DNA from 4 places in the Arsenophonus sp. aPb genome. Region 2 is predicted to be linked to each of the others. Evidence: predicted binding sites of a transcription regulator. Region 2 holds the regulator's gene; each other region holds the start of a gene.
What was found. The regulator PurR, encoded in region 2, represses purine synthesis genes. The targets are predictions, from matches to a motif close to CANGCAAACGTTTGCNTG.
Positions count from the first base shown of each region.

Region 1: a site for PurR is predicted at 2,761-2,778, ahead of cvpA (colicin V production protein). Genes of this name have one in related genera too.
Region 3: a site for PurR is predicted at 2,815-2,832, ahead of purE (5-(carboxyamino)imidazole ribonucleotide mutase). Genes of this name have one in related genera too.
Region 4: a site for PurR is predicted at 2,219-2,236, ahead of purL (phosphoribosylformylglycinamidine synthase). Genes of this name have one in related genera too.

Region 1 is NZ_CP123499.1:2,104,697-2,110,473, reverse strand. It holds gene accD (acetyl-CoA carboxylase, carboxyltransferase subunit beta) at 1-728, shown strand, start outside; gene folC (bifunctional tetrahydrofolate synthase/dihydrofolate synthase) at 733-2,034, shown strand; gene dedD (cell division protein DedD) at 2,024-2,641, shown strand; gene cvpA (colicin V production protein) at 2,833-3,336, shown strand; gene purF (amidophosphoribosyltransferase) at 3,351-4,862, shown strand; gene QE177_RS09395 (UbiX family flavin prenyltransferase) at 4,958-5,530, shown strand; gene QE177_RS09390 (TIGR01777 family oxidoreductase) at 5,523-5,777, opposite strand, start outside.
Region 2 is NZ_CP123499.1:1,487,526-1,493,302, reverse strand. It holds gene argS (arginine--tRNA ligase) at 1-1,252, shown strand, start outside; gene purR (HTH-type transcriptional repressor PurR) at 1,717-2,742, shown strand; gene punR (DNA-binding transcriptional activator PunR) at 2,762-3,667, opposite strand; gene punC (purine nucleoside transporter PunC) at 3,788-4,996, shown strand; gene QE177_RS06620 (riboflavin synthase subunit alpha) at 5,416-5,777, opposite strand, start outside.
Region 3 is NZ_CP123499.1:2,468,628-2,474,404, forward strand. It holds gene cysS (cysteine--tRNA ligase) at 1-1,278, opposite strand, end outside; gene ppiB (peptidylprolyl isomerase B) at 1,548-2,042, shown strand; gene lpxH (UDP-2,3-diacylglucosamine diphosphatase) at 2,052-2,777, shown strand; gene purE (5-(carboxyamino)imidazole ribonucleotide mutase) at 2,904-3,434, shown strand; gene purK (5-(carboxyamino)imidazole ribonucleotide synthase) at 3,431-4,519, shown strand; gene QE177_RS11025 (MFS transporter) at 4,606-5,777, shown strand, end outside.
Region 4 is NZ_CP123499.1:2,198,805-2,204,581, reverse strand. It holds gene tadA (tRNA adenosine(34) deaminase TadA) at 61-525, shown strand; gene mltF (membrane-bound lytic murein transglycosylase MltF) at 606-2,057, opposite strand; gene purL (phosphoribosylformylglycinamidine synthase) at 2,324-5,777, shown strand, end outside.

The sequences.
Region 1 (5,777 bases), 620 kb from region 2:
GTAGTGAATTAGAACCGAAAGATATTTTGAAATTTCGTGATTCAAAGAAATATAAAGATCGCATATCAGCGGCACAAAAAGCGACACATGAAAAAGATGCTTTAATTGTGATGAAAGGCACGCTTAAAGGTATGCCGGTTATTGCGGCAGCTTTTGAATTTGCTTTTATGGGTGGCTCAATGGCTTCGGTTGTTGGTGCACGTTTTGTACGTGCGGTTGAGCAAGCACTGGAAGATAATTGTCCATTAGTCTGTTTTTCTGCCAGTGGTGGTGCTCGCATGCAAGAAGCATTAATGTCGTTGATGCAAATGGCAAAAACCAGTGCGGCACTGGCGAAGATGCAGGAGCGAGGGCTTCCTTATATTTCAGTACTTACCGATCCAACCATGGGGGGCGTATCAGCAAGTTTAGCCATGCTAGGTGATATTAATGTTGCTGAGCCGAAAGCGCTAATTGGCTTTGCAGGCCCGCGGGTTATTGAGCAAACAGTACGTGAAAAATTGCCAGCAGGTTTTCAACGCAGTGAATTCCTGATAGAAAAGGGCGCGATTGATATGATTGTCAGACGGCCTGAAATGCGGGATAAACTAGCTGAAATACTGGCTATGTTAACTCATCAAAACGTACAAGACGCAAGCCAAATGGATATAATTACCTTAGTTGACGATGATCTGGAGCCACCCTATCGTGAGAAACCCGAAATTGACAACAAATCCGATCAAAAATGACAATATATCTGATCCTTTGATGATACCAGAGGCGACCTCTTCGTTAGCTAGCTGGTTAACTTATTTAACCAATCAGCATAATAAAATTATCGATATGGGGCTGGAGCGGGTTGGTGTTGTTGCTCGTCAACTGGATCTTTTACAACCGGCGCCGAAAGTGGTTACGGTTGCAGGAACAAATGGTAAAGGAACCACCTGCCATACATTGGAATCTATTTTAATTGAAGCCGGATTAAAAGTCGGCGTTTATAGCTCTCCACACCTGCTGGATTATACTGAGCGTGTTAGGATCCAAGGTAAGATGTTGCCTGAAGAGGAATTTTGCCGCGTTTTTGCTGATATTGAATCTAAACGCGGCACAACAACGTTGACCTACTTTGAATATGGTACCTTAGCAGCTTTGCAATTATTTAAACAAGCTAAACTTGATGTGGTTATTTTAGAAGTCGGTTTAGGTGGACGATTAGATGCCACCAATATTGTGGATGCGAATATTGCTGCGATCACCAGTATTGCATTGGATCACATTGATTGGCTGGGTAGTGATCGGGAACAGATTGGTTATCAAAAGGCCGGTATTTTTCGTTCAGCACGCTATGCGGTTGTGGGTGAACCAGATATGCCAAAGTCGATTAATGAGGTAGCTCAAGCTTTGGGCGCAAAGTTATTTCGTTGTGGGGTAGATTGGCAATTTGAACCACAAAATGATCATTGGCATTGGCAATCCCATGAGCAAGATTTTAAGCAGTTACCTTTGCCAAATGTCCCATTAGCTAATGCTGCAACAGCATTGGCAATTATTGATTGTTTAATCAAAGAGGGTGATGCCATTAGTCGGGCCATATCATTGCAGGCTATTCACCGGGGATTAATTAAGGCAAAATTACCAGGCCGTTTTCAAATTATTAGCCAGCAACCTTGTGTAATTTTAGATGTTGCCCATAATCCCCATGCGGCGGCTTATTTAGCCGACAGACTCTCTCGCTTGCCCAGGCAGAAAAATACTAAAGTTTATGCAGTTGTCGCTATGTTAGCCGATAAAGATATAAAAAGTACTTTATCTTATCTGGCACCGCAGGTTGATAAATGGTATCTCGCTTCATTAAGCGAAATACGCGGCGCTGATGCTGCACAATTAGCACAATATGTTGATTCACCTTACCAATTTGATACGGTCAAAGATGCCTGGTTGCAAGCAATAAGTCAAGCTAATGAACAGGATATTGTAGTGGTTTGTGGCTCATTTCATACTGTCGCTGAAGTTATGGAACTGCAGACAAAAGAGGAAAGCTTAAGTGGCCAGTAAGTTTCAAAACCGTTTGGTGGGAACGATTGTTATTGTTGCCGTTGGCGTTATTGTATTACCGGTATTATTGGATGGGAATAAGAAATACAATGAAACTGAATTTGCCGCGATCCCTTTGGTGCCTAAAGCCAGCGATGAATATGAAATTGAACCTATTGCGCCAATTAATCCAAAACCACTAGTGACACCCTCAGAGAGCGCTGCACAAGCAATGATTTCTGAAGCTATTTCTGATTCAAAGAGCAAATTAGCAGATAGTCAGTCCGTTCAACAACAAGCAAAGCCAAAATCCGTAGCTAAAGTTGAAAAACCAGCGTTGGAGCCAGAACAAAGTACTAAGTCGAATGAGAAAAGCAAAGCACCACAGGGACGGGCTTATGTCATTCAGTTGGGCGTACTAAAAAATGCAGCAAAAGTGGAAGAGATTATTGCTAGATTACGTTTATCTGGCTATCAGGTCTACACTGAGCCATCATTACCGGTTAATGGTCAATTGACACGAATTTTTATTGGCCCAAATGCGTCGAGAGAAAAATTGCAGTCCAGTTTGTCGGAATTGAAAGATTTAACCGGCTTACAAGGTCAAATACGCAGTTATAAGCCTTAAAATGGGTATGTACTAATAGACAAAACATATTGATACTAATCGATTATATTAATTACTTACGCGGCGATCATGATTTATCTTTTCGCCGCAAATTTTTGCCGCTGTTCAGCAAAATATCTAACGCAAACGTTTTCGTTTTCTGCTAGAATGCGTTCGACCATGCTGAATGTTTAATTTCTTGGATTAAAATTATGGTTTGGATTGATTACGCTATTATTGCCATTATTGGTTTTTCTGCCTTGGTTAGTTTAATTCGTGGTTTTGTACGAGAAGCTTTATCACTGATTACCTGGGGTTGTGCTTTTTTTGTTGCTAGTCAATTTTATCCTTATCTGGCAACTTATCTGACTCGTTTTGACGACCCGCTGATCAGAAATGGTATTGCCATTGCGATCTTATTTATCGCAACGTTAATTGTAGGTGCTGTAGTCAATTATGTAATTAGTTCGTTAGTTGAGAAAACTGGATTATCAGGCACTGATCGTGTGTTAGGCGTCTGTTTTGGCGTATTGCGCGGTATATTAATTGTGTCGGCAATTTTGTTTTTTCTAGATACTTTTACACCCCTGCCAAAAAGTGAAGATTGGCAACGTTCTGAATTGATACCCCAATTTAGTCATATTATTAGATGGTTTTTTGATTATTTAAAAAATGCATCAAGTTTTTTACCGGAAAGTATCACTCCGCTTGGCTGATGAGGAAAAAGTAGATGTGCGGTATTGTCGGTATTGCTGGTTTCACACCAGTTAACCAATCAATTTATGATGCGCTAACAGTGCTTCAACATCGTGGGCAAGATGCTGCAGGTATTGCGACGATTGATGAAAATAAGCAATTTCGTCTACGTAAATCGAATGGCTTAGTAAAAGATGTGTTTGCTGCTCGCCATATGCTTCGTTTGCGGGGCAAAATGGGGATTGGCCATGTGCGTTATCCTACCGCGGGTAGCTCCAGCGCTTCCGAAGCACAACCTTTTTATGTTAATTCACCTTTTGGCATTACATTAACCCATAATGGTAATTTGACTAATGCACATGAATTAAGAAAAACGCTATTTGAAACGGCCCGTCGTCATGTAAATACTTCTTCTGATTCAGAAATCCTACTCAATGTCCTGGCTCACGAACTAGATCAATTTGCTCATTTTCCCCTGACAGCAGAAAACATTTTTACTGCTATTGGCGCAATGCATAACAAAGTTCGCGGTGCTTATGCTTGTGTTGCGATGATTATTGGGCATGGTTTAGTGGCTTTTCGTGATCCGTTTGGTATTCGCCCTTTGGTGCTTGGTAAGCGCACATTGGAAGGCGGCCAAAATGAGTATATGGTTGCTTCGGAAAGTGTCGCTTTAGATACCCTTGGTTTTGAATTTTTGCGTGATGTAGCACCAGGGGAAGCAATTTATATTACTGAACAGGGGCAACTTTTTTCCCGTCAATGTGCAGAAAATCCACAGCTAACCCCTTGTCTATTTGAGTTTGTCTATTTAGCTAGACCCGATTCTTTTATTGATAAAATATCGGTTAATAAAGCTCGTTTGCGGATGGGGCAAAAATTGGGTGCTAAAATTGCTCGCCAATGGCAGGATTTGGATATTGATGTTGTGATCCCGATCCCTGAAACTTCTTGTGATAGCGCGCTAGAAATCGCCTATATTTTGGGTAAACCTTATCGCCAAGGATTTGTTAAAAATCGTTATGTGGGGCGCACTTTTATCATGCCGGGGCAGCAAGAGCGACGTAAGTCGGTACGTCGTAAGCTAAATGTTAATCGAGCAGAATTCCGCGATAAAAATGTTTTATTGGTCGATGATTCTATTGTGCGCGGAACAACTTCTGAACAGATTGTTGAGTTAGCACGCGAAGCAGGAGCAAAAAAGGTCTATTTTGCTTCGGCATCACCAGAAGTTCGTTTTCCCAATGTGTATGGTATTGATATGCCGTCAGCCAATGAGTTGATTGCCCATGGGCGTGAAGTGGATGAAATTCGTCAACTTATTGGTGCGGATGATTTAATTTTCCAGGATCTTTCGGATTTAATTGCTGCTGTTAGAGAGGAAAATCCAGATATTACCACTTTTGAAAGTTCGGTCTTTAATGGTATTTATGTCACTAAAGATATTGATCAAGCTTATCTGGATTATCTGGAAAATCTCCGTAAGGATGATCAGTTAAAAGAACATAATGAAATCGAAAATTTAGAAATTTACAACGAAGGCTAATTTGTTGTTATATTTTGAATTAAGTTAGACTTCATCGCATATTGTCAAGCCTACAATACTGAAGTCTATTTTATCGTTATTATTGAGCAAAAATGATGCAGAAAATTATTATCGGACTAACAGGTGCCAGTGGTGCGATTTACGGTATTCGTTTACTCGAGGTTTTACGTTCTGTTGCTGATGTTGAAACCCATTTAATTGTTAGCTCGGCCGCCAAGCAGACGTTAGCATTGGAGACGACTTATAGCTTACGTGATGTTCAAGCAATGGCTGATGTTGTTTATGATAATAGGGATATTGCTGCGGCCATTTCTTCTGGCTCATTTATTACTTCCGGTATGATTATTATGCCGTGTTCAATAAAAACCTTATCTGGCATTGCTAATAGTTACAATGATACATTAATTGCGCGTGCGGCTGATGTGATTTTGAAAGAGAAACGTAAATTAATATTGGGTGTCAGAGAAACACCTTTACATCTAGGCCATTTGAGATTAATGATGAATGTTATAGAGATTGGTGCGATAATTTTTCCACCGATGCCGGCTTTTTATCATCAGCCAGAAACAATACAGGATATTGTCGATCAAACTGTCAATCGCGTATTAGATCAATATGGTATCACATTACCCCAAACGTTGTTTACTCGTTGGCAGGATGCTAAGTAATTGTCTCTTCCGATGAAGTTAGCAGTAATGATTCTAACGCTTCTTTTAAGTCAACATAGTGAAATTTAAATCCAGCTTCTTCAAGCCGCTTTGGTATAGCTTGCTGTCCACTTAACATCAATGCGGCCGATTCTCCCATAATCGATTTAATAACAAATTCTGGCGTTCTAATCAGTGCAGGGCGATTAAGAACTTCAGCCAGGATGGCACTGAACTGGTCATTATGAACGGGATAAGGAGAAGTAAT
Region 2 (5,777 bases):
CGATTGGGGCACCCAGTTTGGTATGCTAATTGCGTACCTGGAAAAAGTTCAGCAAGAAAATGCTACCGATATGGCCTTAGCTGATCTGGAAACTTTCTATCGTGAAGCTAAAAAACATTATGATGAAGATGAAAATTTTGCTGAGTTGGCACGTAATTACGTGGTTAAACTGCAATCTGGTGATGAATATTGTCGTAAAATGTGGCGCAAATTAGTTGATATTACCATGGTGCAAAATCAACAAACCTATCAGCGTTTAAATGTCACGCTGACTGAAGACGATGTGATGGGTGAAAGCTTATATAATAATATGCTGCCTGATATTGTCGCTGATTTAACGGCTAAAGGCTTAGCCGTTGAAAGTGATGGTGCTATGGTTGTCTATCTGGATGAATTTAAGAATAAAGATGGCGATGCCATGGGGGTGATCATCCAGAAAAAAGATGGTGGCTATCTCTATACGACAACAGATATTGCCTGCGCAAAATATCGTCATGAAATGCTTCACGCCGATCGTGTGTTGTATTATACCGATTCACGACAACACCAACATCTCATGCAAGCTTGGGCTATTGTACGTAAAGCCGGCTATATTCCTGATACAATGTCATTAGAGCATCACATGTTTGGTATGATGCTAGGTAAGGATGGTAAACCGTTTAAAACTCGCGCCGGCGGAACAATCCGGCTCGCCGATTTACTTGATGAAGCGATTGAGCGTGCTGATCATCTTATCCGTCAAAAAAATTCAGCTATGCCAGAAAAGGAATTACAATCGATTATCCAAGCGGTTGGTATTGGTGCAGTAAAATATGCCGATCTATCGAAAAATCGTACGACTGATTATATTTTTGACTGGGACAATATGTTAGCTTTTGAGGGTAATACCGCGCCTTATATGCAATATGCCTATACCCGAGTGGCCTCGATTTTTAAACGAGCTAATATTAATCCCGCAACATTAACCGCACCGGTGATGTTGGCCAATGAATATGAGCAAGTTCTTGCAATACGTTTATTACAATTTGAAGAGACAATACTAACTGTTGCTCGCGAAGGTTTACCACATATTATGTGTTCTTATTTATATGATCTGGCTGGTTTATTTTCTAGTTTTTATGAAAATTGCCCAATTTTGAATGCAGAAAATGACGCATCAAAAGAAAGCCGATTAAAATTGGCGTTACTGACGCAAAAAACCTTAAAAATTGGTCTAGACACATTAGGAATTGAAACGGTAGGAAGAATGTAATCATCTACTAGCTATAGGCTGCCAATAACGCAGCCTGCTGATTATAGTATGCTGGTTAAGCCAAAAATCATTATCGTTGTAGGGATAAAGTAGACGGTTAAAGCCAACATAATGGTCAGAAAATAAAAGAAACAAATGATACGATCATTAATAATGCAACAATCGCAGTACATAAACCATACTTAAAATCGGTATCCATAACTTCACCTCACTATTCTCACAGCTTTATCCATAAATTAGCTAATGAAAAATCATTTAATTTCATAACATCATACAACAATAAAAACTATTTTTTATTATATCATCAAGGAAATATTGATTAACACTTTTGTTTTTATAACAAATCAGACAAAATGAACAGTTTGCTGATAACTTAATTATCAGTTGCTTATTTTTATAGTTTAATGATAGTCGTTTTTAAATAATAGCAATGGAATTGGCAATGGTTCAGGAGTCTTTTTAACATGGCAACAATTAAGGATGTGGCAAAGTTGGCGGGTGTTTCAACTACCACCGTATCTCATGTAATTAATAACACCCGTTTTGTTGCCAAAGAGACAAAAACGATTGTTTGGGCAGCCATTAAAACTCTTAATTATTCTCCTAGTGCCGTTGCTCGTAGTTTGAAAGTTAACCATACTAAATCCATTGGGTTACTGGCTACATCTAATGAAGCTCCTTATTTTGCAGAGGTCATCGAGTCAGTAGAAAACAACTGTTATAGTCAAGGATATACATTAATCCTGTGCAATTCACATAACAATCTAAACAAACAACAAGCCTATTTACAAATGTTAGCGCAAAAACGGGTTGATGGTTTACTGGTAATGTGCTCAGAATATCCAAAACAACTACTCCGAATGTTAGAGGAATACCGTAATATTCCAATGGTTGTAATGGATTGGGGGCAAGCTCATGGTGATTTTACCGATGTCATCATTGATAATGCGGTTTATGGCGGCTATCTTGCCGGGCGTTATCTGATTGAACGCGGGCATCGTGATTTAGGTATTATCTCTGGGCCATTAAAACGCAATACTGGCAGTGGCCGGCGGCAAGGTTTTCTCAATGCCATGAAGGAAGCTAACATCCAGCCACTGGATAAATGGATTGTTGAGGGTGATTTCGAGCCAACTTCCGGCTACGACGCGATGAAACAAATTTTAAATCATCAACAAAGACCGACCGCTATTTTTTGTGGCGGTGATATTATGGCGATGGGGGCTATCTGTGCAGCGAATGAATTAGGCATTCGGGTCCCACAAGATATCTCTATTATTGGCTATGACAATGTTCGCAATGCACGTTTTTTTACGCCAGCACTAACCACCATTCATCAACCTAAAGAGCGTTTAGGTCAAATGGCTTTTACTATGCTGCTGGATCGTATTATTAATAAACGCAAAAATGCGCAAACTATTGAAATACATCCTGAGCTTATTGAACGCCGTTCGGTTGTCGATGGTCCGTTTATTGACTACCGCAGATAATCGATAGATTTAAACTTCATCAATGAGCCAGCCACTCGGCATTGAGCGTTTCGCTATTACCTAAATAATCCAGTAACCAACTCAAGGTCGAAGAACGTTTTTCTTCATTCCATATAACACAACAGGGACTATCAGGTAAGGGTTGCTTAATCTGCAGGGTTTTTAATTCATTTTTGCGGCAAAGTTGTTCTACCCGATGTTTAGGCGCAAATCCTAAACATAACCCATTTTTTAAGCAAGCTAAACCACATTCCCAGTCTGGCACAATAAGCCGTTTTTGATTATCTAATGCCCAAGTTTCTCGCTTTGGCAAGTAGCGAGAGGTATCTTCTAAACATAAACTTGGATACTGACGTAATTGTTGATCGCTAATTAGACCGTTTATTTGTGCTAAAGGATGATTTATGCTGACAACACATGACCAGGGCATAAAGCCCATATCACGAAAACTATATCTATCACCAATCGGGGACGCGCGAGTGGCACCAATAGCAATATCTACTCGCCCATCGACCAACGCCTCCCATACCCCATTATAAACTTCCTGCTGAATAAAAAGTTCAATATCAGAAAAGTGGCGATAAAAATCTAATATTAATTGCAATATTCTTTCGGGCTTAACAACCCTATCAATAGCAATACTAAATTGTCCATGCCAACCATTGGCAATCTGTTGACATTGATGGCGTGTTTCACGCATTGTCTTAATAATATTGCGCGCATTTTTAACGAAAAATTTACCAGCATCAGTAAGTACAACATCACGATAACGCCGTTCAAACAAAGGAACAGCTAGCCACTCTTCCAATTGTTTTACGGTATAACTTACCGCAGAGGGGACTCTATGTAACTCTGCGGCTGCGGCACTAAAACTACCCGTTCTTTCAACGGCATCAATCACTTCAAGGGAATACTCTGACCACATAGCCTCTTACCTGTCAAAATATTTGATAACAATATGCAAATAATAACGCTTCACAACAAAAATTCATCTCTTATACAATAGAAAGCGATATTTGATATTATTTAATTTATTGATACCAACATGAATAAAAATAACCCCAATAAACATAATTTTGGCTTTATGCTTTATCTTGCTGGCTTAAGTATGCTCGGTTTTTTGGCCATTGATATGTACTTACCAGCTTTTAGTATAATGCAACAGCAACTCAACACCTCAGCAAATACTATTAGTGCAAGTCTTAGTCTATTTTTATGTGGTTTTGCCTTCGCTCAACTTAGTTGGGGGCCGCTTTCCGATCGTATTGGTAGAAAACCCGTTTTATTAATTGGGTTGGCGCTATTTATTTTTAGCTGTCTAGCAACACTCTGCATCACTACTGGTACACAATTACTTATTTTGCGATTTATTCAAGGTATTGGAGTATGTTCAACAGCGGTCATTTGGCAAGCTTTGGTAATCGATCGTTTTAGTGGCCTATATGCTAAACGGGTATTTGCTACCATCATGCCTTTAGTTGCACTTTCGCCCGCATTAGCACCCCTATTAGGTGCCTGGATCCTGGCTAGTAATAGCTGGCAAATGATATTTTTTAGTTTAGCTATCATCGGAATATTGCTTTTTCTGGCCACCCTTTTATTACAGGAAAAAAAACGTTTAGAAAAAACACAGGAAATAAAATCCACTACCTCTTTTATCACCTTCCTACGTTCTGCCGTTTTTAGTGGTAATGTATTAATTTATGCCGCTTGTAGTGCCGGATTTTTTGCCTGGCTGACAGGCTCACCATTTATTTTAACTGAAATGGGATATAATCCGCAGGATATTGGCATCAGTTACGTACCTCAAACCATCGCTTTTATGTTCGGTGGCTATGGTGGACGTTATTTAATAGCCAAAATAAAAAACCAAATCTTACTGCCAATTATTCTTATCGGTTATGCACTAAGTGTATTGATTATCTTTGCTCTTGCTATTTTTTCACAACCTACTTTATTTACTCTGTTACTGCCTTTCTGTTGTATGGCTGCGATGAATGGTGCTTGCTATCCTATTGTAGTATCAAATGCATTAAGTGTTTTTCCTAAAGTCAGTGGTAAAGCTGCCGCGTTACAAAATACTCTCCAGCTAGGTTTATGTTTTGCGGCAAGTCTGGCCGTATCTAGTTTAATTGCTAATCCTCTGCTAGCAACTAGCACGGTTATGATTTCTACCATTATTCCACTGCTAATAGGTTACTGGCTGCAAAAAAGTAAAAACTCAGACAAAATCGCAACGGAAACCATCGAATAGTAAGAAAAATATTTAAACAAACGATGATAAAATTTTTGACGTTGAATAACTAACCCTATTAAGTCCTCACTTTTTAATAAGCGTCTTGTCACTCGTTTTACCTGCCAAGTGGCCATAGAGTGGCAAACGTTTTATAAATATTTCATTACATTAATTTGGCTAATGAACCTGTATTTCTATATAGGCGAGTCTTGCTAATAACAACGCATTTTTTAGTAAGGCTATTTTATATTTATCAAAGCGTTTATTTGCAGATAAAGCTTAGCCACAAATAAGTAAATTAGACTCAGAAAACCATTTTTGGCATTAACCTTGTTCTAATAATAAGAAGAAACTGTCGCCTACTGTTTAACAGATTCCATTTCTTCTTTTAGCAGTCATCTAACCTAATTAAAATGATATGACAACATGCTTTATGATTATATTTTTTGAGCCATCACCCGCTCAACAGTATCGACTACCGCTTGAGTATGAGCATCAATTTCGATATTAACTTTTTCTCCCAGACGCCTTTGTGCAATTGTGGTACGCGCAATGGTTTCTGGGATCAGATGGACACAAAAACGATTATTAACCACATCCCCGACTGTTAAGCTGATTCCATCAATACCAATAAATCCCTTATGCAGAATATATTTCATTAATTGTTTATCATGCACATAAAACCAAATTTGGAGATTATTTTCAGCTTTAAAAATCTTAGCTACTTCGGCGGTAGTAATAATATGACCCGACATAACATGGCCACCAATTTCATCACCATATTTTGCTGATCTCTCTA
Region 3 (5,777 bases), 980 kb from region 2:
ATTACGTTGCTTAATTAATGCCTCAATTTTTTCTATTTCAGCACTGTGAGAAACTTGTGCGCGACTTTGTAAGAATTGTTCCGGATTTTGCGTTAATAACCCTAATATATTTGCTAATTGACGTAATTGTACGGCTAACTCATTCGCCATTGCTATATCATCGACTTTCAATCGATTAATTTCTCTTGCCAAATCAAATAGCACTGAATAGGCCTCTGGCGTATTAAAATCATCATTCATGGCTGCCATAAAACGCTGCTTAAATATTTCATTATCAGCAGATTTTGCATTATTAGAATCGGTATCGCGTAAAGCGGTATAAAGACGCTCAAGTGATGTGCGAGCTTGCTTTAAATTTTCTTCGGTATAATTTAATTGACTACGATAATGCCCTGATAATAAGAAATAACGCACCGTTTCGGCATCATAATGCGCCAATACATCACGGATGGTAAAGAAATTATTTAATGATTTTGACATTTTCTCCCGATCAACCATAACCATTCCAGTATGCATCCAATAGTTTACATATGGCCCATCATGAGCACAGGTTGATTGCGCTATTTCATTTTCATGATGCGGAAACATCAAATCTGCCCCACCACCATGAATATCAAAATGTTCACCCAGTTGTTTACCATTCATGGCAGAGCATTCAATATGCCAACCTGGTCGCCCATCTCCCCAAGGAGAAGACCAACTTGGCTCATTGGGTTTGGACATTTTCCATAACACAAAATCCAATGGATTGCGCTTGGCATCAGCGACTTCAACACGCGCCCCTGCTTGTAATTGCTCAAGATCTTGGCGGGATAACAGACCGTAATCCGGATCGCTATTAATAGCGAACATGACATCGCCGTTATCGGCAATATAAGCATGGCCGCGTTTAAGTAGTCGCTCAGTCAAAGCGATAATTTCTTTAATATGATGCGTTGCACTTGGTTCAAAGTCGGGCCGTAAAATATTTAAGGCATCAAAGTCTTTATACATTTCAATCAGCATACGTGATGTTAAAGCGTCACATGTCTCATTATTTTCTGCGGCCCGCTTGATGATTTTGTCATCCACGTCAGTGATATTACGTACATAGGTCAAATCATAACCAAGATAACGCAAATAACGACTAATCACATCAAAAGCAACAAAGGTTCTGCCATGGCCGATATGGCATAAATCATAAATAGTAACACCACACACATACATACCAATTTTGCCTGGCGTAATCGGTCTAAACTCTTCTTTTTGACGACTTAGTGTATTATAAATTTTCAACATTGAGACTTTTTCCATCATCAGCGGTACTTGCGGTAAATGGTTTACTTTGATCACAAGGCGATGCAATATGCCCTTGCTACCAATAAACATTGCTATTGGAGCCCTATATTCTGAGTTATGCAACTACGCCGCGCAAGGAAATTATTCAATATTCCACAAATACTGACGTAATCAGCCCAATATGGTATAAAATAGTTGATCTACTTTAAATTGTGATTATTTGCTTTTGATTTTTACATTACATATAACGATTTATCAGGATAGTGATTATGGTAACTTTTCACACTAATTTTGGCGATATTGTCATTAAAACCTTTGATGAAAAATCGCCAATAACGGTAAAAAATTTTTTAAGCTATTGTCGTGATGGATTTTACGATAATACGATTTTTCATCGCGTTATTAATGGTTTTATGATCCAAGGTGGCGGTTTTGAACCTGGAATGCAGCAAAAAACGACTAAGGATCCAATAAAAAATGAAGCGAATAACGGCTTAAAAAATAACCGTGGCACTCTTGCGATGGCTAGAACCAATGATCCCCATTCAGCAACAGCACAGTTCTTTATTAATGTTGTCGACAACGACTTTCTAAATTTCCGTTCAGAGCAGGAAAGTGGTTGGGGTTATTGTGTCTTTGGGGAAGTGGTTGAAGGAATGGATATTGTTGATAAAATTAAAGGGGTCGATACAGGTCGTAGTGGCTTACATCAAGATGTACCAATTAAAGATGTTATCATTCAACGCGTAACAGTTAACGAATAATTACAAACTATGGCAATCTTATTTATTGCTGACTTGCATTTAAGTGAAAAAGAGCCGGCTATCACTGCCGGTTTCCTGCATTTCTTACGCGAACAAGCGAGTCAAGCTAAGGCTTTGTATATTTTAGGTGATTTTTTTGATTATTGGATCGGTGATGATGATCCCAGCCTACTACATGAAGCAATAGCGCAGGAACTCAAAGAACTACAAAGTAAAGGCGTCCCTTGCTACTTTATTCATGGTAATCGTGATTTTTTACTGGGTAAAAAATTTGCCAAAGAAAGTGGCATGACCTTATTACCGGCGGAGAAAGTGTTAACACTACATGGCCATCATATCCTCATTTTACATGGTGATACGCTTTGTACTGATGATATTTCCTATCAGCGTTATCGAAAACGAGTATATAATCGCTGGTTACAACGGCTATTTTTAGCGCTTCCCTTATCAACCCGCCACCGTATCGCTGAAAGAATGCGTAAGAATAGCCAATCTGCCACCCGACTTAAGCCAGAATACATTACAGATGTCAATGAACAAGCGGTAATTGAAAAATTTCGGAAATATCAAGTCGATTGGATGATCCACGGCCATACGCATCGTCCGGCGATCCATGAAATTAATGTTAATGGTAAAATATTACACCGAGCAGTGTTAGGTGCCTGGGATCAAAATGGCTCAGTGATCAAAATAACGCCTAAAGCTATTGAGTTGCTTCATTTTCCTTTTTATTAACATTTCCCATCTCAGTATAATCCTGCGATGAAAAAACTAGGCAAACGTTTTCCTTCTTTATTGGCCATGATATGATCTCACTTAATTTGCCATCAATAAATGACTTAAAGCAGGAGCAACAAATTAATGATCGCTCAATTTGATGCACAAAAATCGTCACATTCTAGCCCCAAAATTGCCATCGTTATGGGTTCCAAAAGCGACTGGAGCACGATGAAATATGCTGCCGATATACTCTGCGAACTCACACTATCTCATCACGTAGAAATTGTTTCTGCTCATCGCACGCCAGATAAACTCTTCAAATTTGCTGAACAAGCAAAAGAAAAAGGATTTCAGGTTATCATTGCTGGTGCTGGTGGAGCCGCACATTTACCCGGTATGCTAGCGGCTAAAACGTTAATTCCTGTTTTTGGCGTCCCTGTCGTAACCGCGACGCTTAATGGTATTGATAGTCTTTATTCAATCGTGCAAATGCCAAAGGGTATTCCGGTGGCTACTTTTGCAATTGGTAAAGCAGGGGCAGCGAATGCAGCATTATTGGCAGCCCAATTCCTAGCTGGCACAGATAGTGAGCTTTATAAGCGTTTATTAAACTGGCGTTTAAAACAAACTAATGATGTCTTAAGCCATCCCGATCCGCGGGAGGTGGAATGAAACCGATTTGCGTCCTTGGTAATGGCCAGTTAGGCCGCATGTTACGTCAAGCCGGAGAGCCGTTAGGGATTAGCGTCTATCCTATCGGTATCGATGATAAATTAGAGACGATTCCTTATCAACACAGCATCATAACAGCCGAAATTGAACGCTGGCCAGAAACGCCGCTTACATGTGAATTAGCTCGCCAGCCTAGTTTTATTAATCGCGATATCTTCCCGCAATTGGCCGACCGGTTGCCACAAAAACAGCTACTAGATTCTTTATCGTTAACGACGGCGCCCTGGCAACTCCTTAGTAATCAAACACAATGGCCACAATTATTTACCGCGTTAGGCGATTTTGTTATTGTTAAATGTCGTACTGGTGGTTATGACGGCCGTGGGCAATGGCGTATCACACCTGACAATCTATCAATACTACCCGCTGAAATTTATGGCCAGGCGATTGTTGAAAAAGCGATTCCCTTTTCAGGTGAAGTTTCACTTGTTGGTGCACGTAATATAAATGGCCAATGTGTCTTTTACCCACTAACATATAATCTGCATCAAGAGGGCATGCTACGCGCCAGTATCGCTTTTCCTCAGCCTGATAAAAAATTGCAAACACAGGCAGAACTGATGCTGTCGACCATTATGACAACATTAAATTATGTCGGTGTGATGGCAATGGAATGTTTTATTTTAAATGATAAATTACTCATTAACGAATTAGCGCCAAGGGTTCATAATAGTGGTCATTGGACGCAAAATGGCGCTTCTATTAGTCAATTTGAACTCCATCTGCGGGCCATTTCAAACCTGCCAATTCCTACCCCTAATATAGATACTACGGCCATCATGATTAATTTGATAGGTACAGCATTAAATCCTGCATGGTTGTCACTACCTTTGGTTCATCTACATTGGTATGAAAAAGATGTTCGCCCAGCGCGTAAAGTAGGCCATCTAAATTTGTGTAGTAATAACTGGCAAGCGATGAATAACTCACTAAAGACAATACAACCCTTACTTCCTAATGAATATCAGGATAGTATTGCATGGCTACACACAAAATTAATACATGCCCAACGACATAATGGGTAAAAATAAAAACAACTACTATGTTGAATAAACCAGTATATTGTTAAGCTGACTGTTTTCATGCAATAGTTGTCTGCTCTGGAGTTATAATGCCTGCACAACAACAAATGTTTGGTCCTGTTTATCCATGGTATATGTTACTTTTACTGGGATTAATTTACTTCTTATCAACAGCAACCACTTTTACTTCGCTGGGTGTCGTACTACCTAGCATGATTAACGAATTCAATTGGAACTGGGCAGAAGCAGGACTTGGATTTACAATCTTAGGATTAACCTGTGGTTTATCAAGCTATTTACCAACCTTAATGATCCGCAAGTTGGGTCTTAGAATAACACTATTATTTGGCCTCGCTATTTTTACTCTTGGCTTTTATTACCTATATTCTACAACCAGTTTATTTGAGTATTTTTCCGGTACCGCCCTATTAGGTATTGGCTTTACATTTTTAGCAACAGTACCTGGTACTTATGTTATTTCTCGATTGTTTGAAAAACAATCGCTCGCTTTTGGCTTTTACTTTACTATTGGTGGCTTAGGCGGCGTGGTCGGCCCTTGGATCTATTTTTTGGCAACACGTGTCTGGGGTTCATGGCGCATACATTGGGTCATTTCAGCGCTTTGTTTGGCCATTGTTGTCTTTATCACACTATTAACTTTACGCGAAGGCCAGCGTGAAATTTCACATGCCAAAGCGATCGCTGACAAGTTGACACAACACTCTTCTGAAACAATCTACAAAACGAAAGAAATATGGACCGCCAGTGGCGCACTACGCACCTGGCAATTTTATATCATTGCCGCTAGCTATACCGCCTTCCTTTGGTGTGGCATTACCGTTAATAGCTTTGCCGTTGCCCACATCATAGAACAAGGCTTTAGCGAAACAATAGCCGCAGGTTCTTTAAGTGTAATGGCTTTTATCAATGCCTTCTCTCGCCTGGCTGGCGGGGCGGTCGGCGAGCAATTAGAACCAAAAAAATTATTAATAAGCAGCCTAATAATTATTATTTGTGGACTTATTGCTCTCAGTATTGCGACAACTTGGCTATGGCTAATTCTATTTACGCTTGGTGTTGGTATCGGTTATGGCATGACCTTTCTAGCATCAAGCGTTTTACTGGCTAACTATTTTGGCCGAGGTCCATACCTAGAACTTTTTTCTGTCATGAATTTACTCTCTACTTGCGCCTGTTTTGCCCCCTTCTTCGGCGGAATAATAAAGGATTATACAGCCAGTTTTACGCCTGCATTTTTAAT
Region 4 (5,777 bases), 710 kb from region 2:
TATAAGTTAATTTTTTGAGGTTTTTTATTCGTGGAACAAGCCAAAAAAGATGTTTATTGGATGCGAAAGGCTATTTTACTCGCAGAAAATGCGCAAGCAAAAGGTGAAATTCCAGTAGGTGCAGTATTGGTTCATGAAAATAAATTGATTGCGGAAGGTTGGAATCAGCCTATTTCGGATCATGATCCATGTGCGCATGCAGAAATTTTAGCTTTGCGCGCAGGTGGTCAATATTTACAAAATTATCGCTTACTTAATACTACCCTTTATGTGACATTAGAGCCTTGTATTATGTGTGCTGGGGCCATGATCCATGCGCGCATCAGTCGCTTAGTTTATGGTACCTATGATCAAAAAACCGGTGCTGCGGGCTCAGTAATTGATGTTTTTAATCATCCTGAGATGAATCATCGTATTCTGGTATTGGGAGGGATTTTGGCCGATGAATGTTCGGCGATGTTAAGTTCTTTTTTTAAACAGCGTCGAGCAGAAAAAAAATTGGCCAAGAAAGTACCGCACTGTTAAATTAAATCTGCCTAAGCAGCTTAGTGAAGCTACTTAGGCAGAAGTAAGGGGCTAATACTATTTAGTAATTATTGGCTAAATTAATCACTACTTTCTTTTTTACTGCTGGTTCTAGAGAATAAAAGAGGATCCCTGGCAGCAAGCTGCATATTTTGATTCATTTCCTTATTCTGTAGGTAACCCACCAAGCTTTGGTGATAACGGCGAATATTTTCCACATAACGATAGGCTTCATAGCCACGTGCATAACCGTAAGTTAATTTAGCAAAATATTTTTTCTTACTGAGTAAGGGAAGTCTAGCTTTTACATCTAACCAACTGTCTGGATCACCACCTTGTAGGCGTGTCAGTTTTCTAGCATCGAGCATATGACCCAATCCCATATTATAAGCCGATAATGCAAACCAAATACGATCATCAGGCGCAATAGTGGTTGGTACACGTGACATTAGGTATTGTAAATAAGCAGCGCCACCTTTAATACTTTCCTCTGGATCCAGCCTATCTGACACACCCATAGTTTGTGCAGTAGGTACTGTAAGCATCATTAAACCACGAACACCAGTTGGTGATGTGGCAAGTGGATCCCAGTGTGATTCCTGCCAGGAAATTGCTGCGAGTAGCCGCCAATCCATATCTTCTGCATATTTTTTAAATAGATGTTTATAAGTTGGCAAAGTTTTATTAATCGCAGTAATAAAAGAAAGCGTATCAAAATAATCAAAGCTAGCAACATGGCCAAAATATTTTTCATCTAAGCGTGTTAAAAGTTCTTCTTCTTTGCTTTTATTGAAGAAGTCTAACATTGCTGCATTTAGACTATTATCTTTCGAGCGTTTCATATACCAATTAAGGCTATGATCATCGCTAACATTAAAAGCAACTGCAATGTTCGGATGAATGCGTTGCTGCATGGCGACGACAATAGAGTTTTCTAAGGTATAATCAATTTTCCCTTCGGCTAGCAGTTGTAATAACTCAGTCGCATTATAATGACTGGTTTCTTCCCACTGGAGATTAGGATATTTTTGCTTCAACCGTTGCAGTGTACTCGCGTGTACTGAATCTGTTGCAACGACAAATTTCCCTTTTACATCATTTAAAGAGCGTGGACGATTTATCCCTTTGCGATAAATCAGTTGTTGTGAAACGGTATAATAGGCAGGCCCCGGCTGTGCTTTATCGAGGCGCTTCTCATTGTAAAGAAGTCCTGCAGTAATGAAGTCACTATTACCGTTTTCAAGATCATTAAAAAGTTGATTGATATTTGAACGTACATTGATACGTAGCTTTACGCCAAGATAATCGGCAAAGCGTTTAGTCAGTTCGTAATCAAATCCGCTTGCTTCTTGCTTATCGTTAAAAGACATAAGTGGTGAATTAATGGTACTTACACGTAGTTCACCACGAGAAATAATTCTCTTCACCTGGTCTTGCTGCTGGTTGGGCCACTCAAAATTAAGTGCAATGACACCAACAGAAATTATAGAGACAATAACGATAACAAGATAATTAATTCTAATATTAATCAAATGGTTATATCTCGTTAGTTAAACATATTATCTTAATTAAAATGACCAAATTATGGCCAATTTTTTAAGAGCCCGACATTTTGCTTAACAAAAAAAGGATTTGCAACGTAATTTAATCTATTTTACATATCTTTAACATTTCCTAGTGAGTGATAAATGTTCACGCAAACGGTTTCGTAATGGCTCATGATGCTTTATAATAGTCGGCCAGTTTTCCTGAACCCTATGCTTCAGGCCAGCTTTATAAGTTAAGAGAACCTATTACTATGGAAATCCTGCGTGGCTCACCTGCTTTATCGACATTTCGCATTACTAAGCTTCTATCTTTATGCCAACAGCAACAACTGCCGGTTATTGACATTTATGCTGAATATGTACACTTTGCTGAACTTGGTGCGCCATTAAATCAGGATGATCGACAAAAACTGAGTAAATTGCTTCATTATGGCCCCTCATTAACTGAGCAACAGCCTACAGGCCAGTTACTTTTGGTTACTCCACGGCCAGGCACTATTTCACCTTGGTCTTCAAAGGCAACGGATATTGCTCATAACTGTGGATTACAGCAGGTGATCCGGCTTGAGCGTGGGATTGCTTATTATATTATTTATTCTGCACCATTGGATATATCACAATTGGATGATTTATCTGTCATTTTGCATGATCGAATGGTTGAAGCTGTTTGGACTTCTTTTGAGCAGGTAAAATCACTCTTTGTGCATCATAAGCCAGCGCCGATGGTAACAATAGAAATATTAAAAAATGGTCGTCGCGCACTTGAATTGGCAAATACTGAATTAGGGTTAGCGTTAGCCACAGATGAAATTGATTATTTGATGCATGCCTTCCAAACATTAGGGCGGAATCCAACGGATGTTGAACTCTATATGTTTGCGCAAGCTAATTCAGAACATTGTCGGCATAAAATATTTAATGCCAGTTGGGTTATTGATGGTAAAAAACAGCCTAATTCTTTGTTTAATATGATAAAAAATACTTATCAACAAACGCCAGATTATATTTTATCTGCTTATAAAGATAACGCTGCTGTGATGGAAGGATCGAATATTGGGCGTTTTTTTCCTGATCCAATAAGCGGTAAGTATGATTATCATTATGAAAATGCACATATTTTGATGAAAGTAGAAACTCATAACCACCCGACAGCTATTTCTCCTTGGCCAGGCGCTGCAACTGGCTCGGGCGGAGAAATACGCGATGAAGGCGCAACAGGACGTGGTGCAAAGCCTAAAGCGGGCTTAGTCGGATTTGCTGTTTCTAACTTACGTATTCCAGGTTTTAAACAACCTTGGGAACAAAATTTTGGTAAACCGCAGCGTATTGTTAGTGCGCTTGATATTATGCTTGATGGGCCATTGGGTAGCGCCGCTTTTAATAATGAATTTGGCCGACCCGCTTTGTTAGGTTATTTTCGTACTTATGAAGAACAAGTGAATAGTCATAATGGAGCAGAATTACGTGGCTATCACAAACCAATTATGTTAGCAGGTGGTATAGGTAATATTCGGGCAGAACATATTCAAAAGGGCAATATTCCGAGTGGCGCTAAATTAATTGTATTAGGCGGCCCATCAATGAATATTGGGCTGGGAGGCGGCGCAGCTTCATCGATGACTTCAGGGCAGTCTGATATTGATCTTGATTTCGCCTCGGTGCAACGTGATAACCCTGAAATGGAGCGTCGTTGTCAAGAGGTTATTGATTGCTGTTGGCAGTTAGGTGACGATAATCCGATTTTATTTATTCATGATGTTGGCGCAGGAGGGCTTTCTAATGCCATGCCTGAGCTAGTAAATGATGCGGGTCGAGGGGGGGTATTCGAACTACGCCAAATATTGAATGATGAACCAGGCATGAATCCACGTGAGATTTGGTGTAATGAATCTCAAGAGCGCTATGTATTGGCAGTGTTACCTGAACAACTTCCTTTATTTGAGTCTATCTGTCGTCGAGAACGCGCGCCATATGCCGTTGTTGGTGAAGCAACGGAAAATCGGGATCTAGTGCTTAATGATAGTTATTTTACTAATCAGCCTATTTGCATGCCGCTTGATGTTTTGTTAGGTAAAACACCAAAAATGCGACGTGATGTTAGTTCTCAACATGTAGCTGGTAAGCCGATTAATCGAGAGACGATAACCTTAACCGAAGCGGTTAAACGGGTATTACATTTACCTGCGGTCGCAGAGAAAACTTTTCTGATTACTATTGGCGATCGAAGTGTTACCGGAATGGTAGCGCGAGATCAAATGGTTGGTCCTTGGCAGATCCCGGTTGCTGATTGTGCGGTCACGACAGCCAGTTTAGACAGTTATTATGGCGAAGCTATGTCTATCGGTGAGCGCTCACCAATAGCACTATTGGATTATGCGGCATCTAGTCGGATGGCAGTTGGAGAAGCATTGACCAATATCGCTGCTGCTTATGTTCAGAGTTTAAAACGGGTGAAACTTTCCGCTAATTGGATGGTAGCTGCCGGACATCCTGGTGAAGATGCAGGTTTGTATCAAGCCGTGAAGGCGATTGGCGAGGAGCTATGTCCAGCATTAGGTCTAACCATCCCGGTTGGTAAAGATTCTATGTCAATGAAAACCACCTGGCATGAAGGCGAACAGATTTGTGAAATGACCGCGCCACTTTCTGTTGTTATTACCGCTTTTTCTCGAGTTGAAGATGTTCGTTTAACGGTTACACCTGAGCTGAAAAGTGATCAAGATAATGCATTATTATTAATAGATCTCGGGCAGGGTCATAATGCGTTGGGTGGTTCAGCATTGGCGCAGGTATACCGGCAATTAGGTGATTATCCACCTGATGTCCGTGATGCTAAATTATTAGCCGGTTTCTTTAATGGGATTCAGGCTCTGATTAAAGAACAAAAATTATTAGCTTATCATGATCGTTCTGATGGTGGCCTATTTGTGACATTAGCCGAAATGGCATTTGCCGGTCACTGTGGTTTGAATATTGATATTGGTCATTATGATAAAGATATCCTTGCGGCTTTATTCAGTGAAGAATTAGGTGCAGTCATCCAAATCAAACAAGCAGATAGGGAAAAGGTGGCAGCTTGTTTAGCTGAGCATGGGCTGGCTGAGTGTGTACATTATATTGGTAAGGCAATTAAAGACGATATTGTTGCTATCAACAGTGTCGGCAAAGAAATTTATCGCGAAAAGCGTAGCCAATTGCGTTTATGGTGGGCTGAGACCAGCTGGCAAATGCAACGTTTACGTGATAATCCTGAGTGTGCTGATCAAGAACATCAGGCTAAACAAGATCTGACAGATCCGGGATTGAATGTAAAATTAAACTTTGATCCAGCAGATGACATTGCTGCGCCCTATATTATGACAAACCGCGCACCGAAAGTGGCTGTTTTACGTGAACAGGGTGTCAATTCCCATGTTGAAATGGCGGCTGCATTTCACCGTGCAGGTTTTACTGCCATCGATGTGCATATGAGTGATTTGTTAGCAGACAGAGTAAAACTCGCAGATTTTCAGTTATTAGTTGCCTGTGGTGGCTTTTCTTATGGTGATGTATTGGGTGCGGGAGAAGGCTGGGCAAAATCAATTTTATTCAATACACGAGTACATGACCAATTCGCTAGCTTTTTTACTCGCTCTGATACTTTATCTTTAGGCATATGTAATGGTTGTCAAATGATGTCTAATCTCAATCAATTAATTCCAGGTG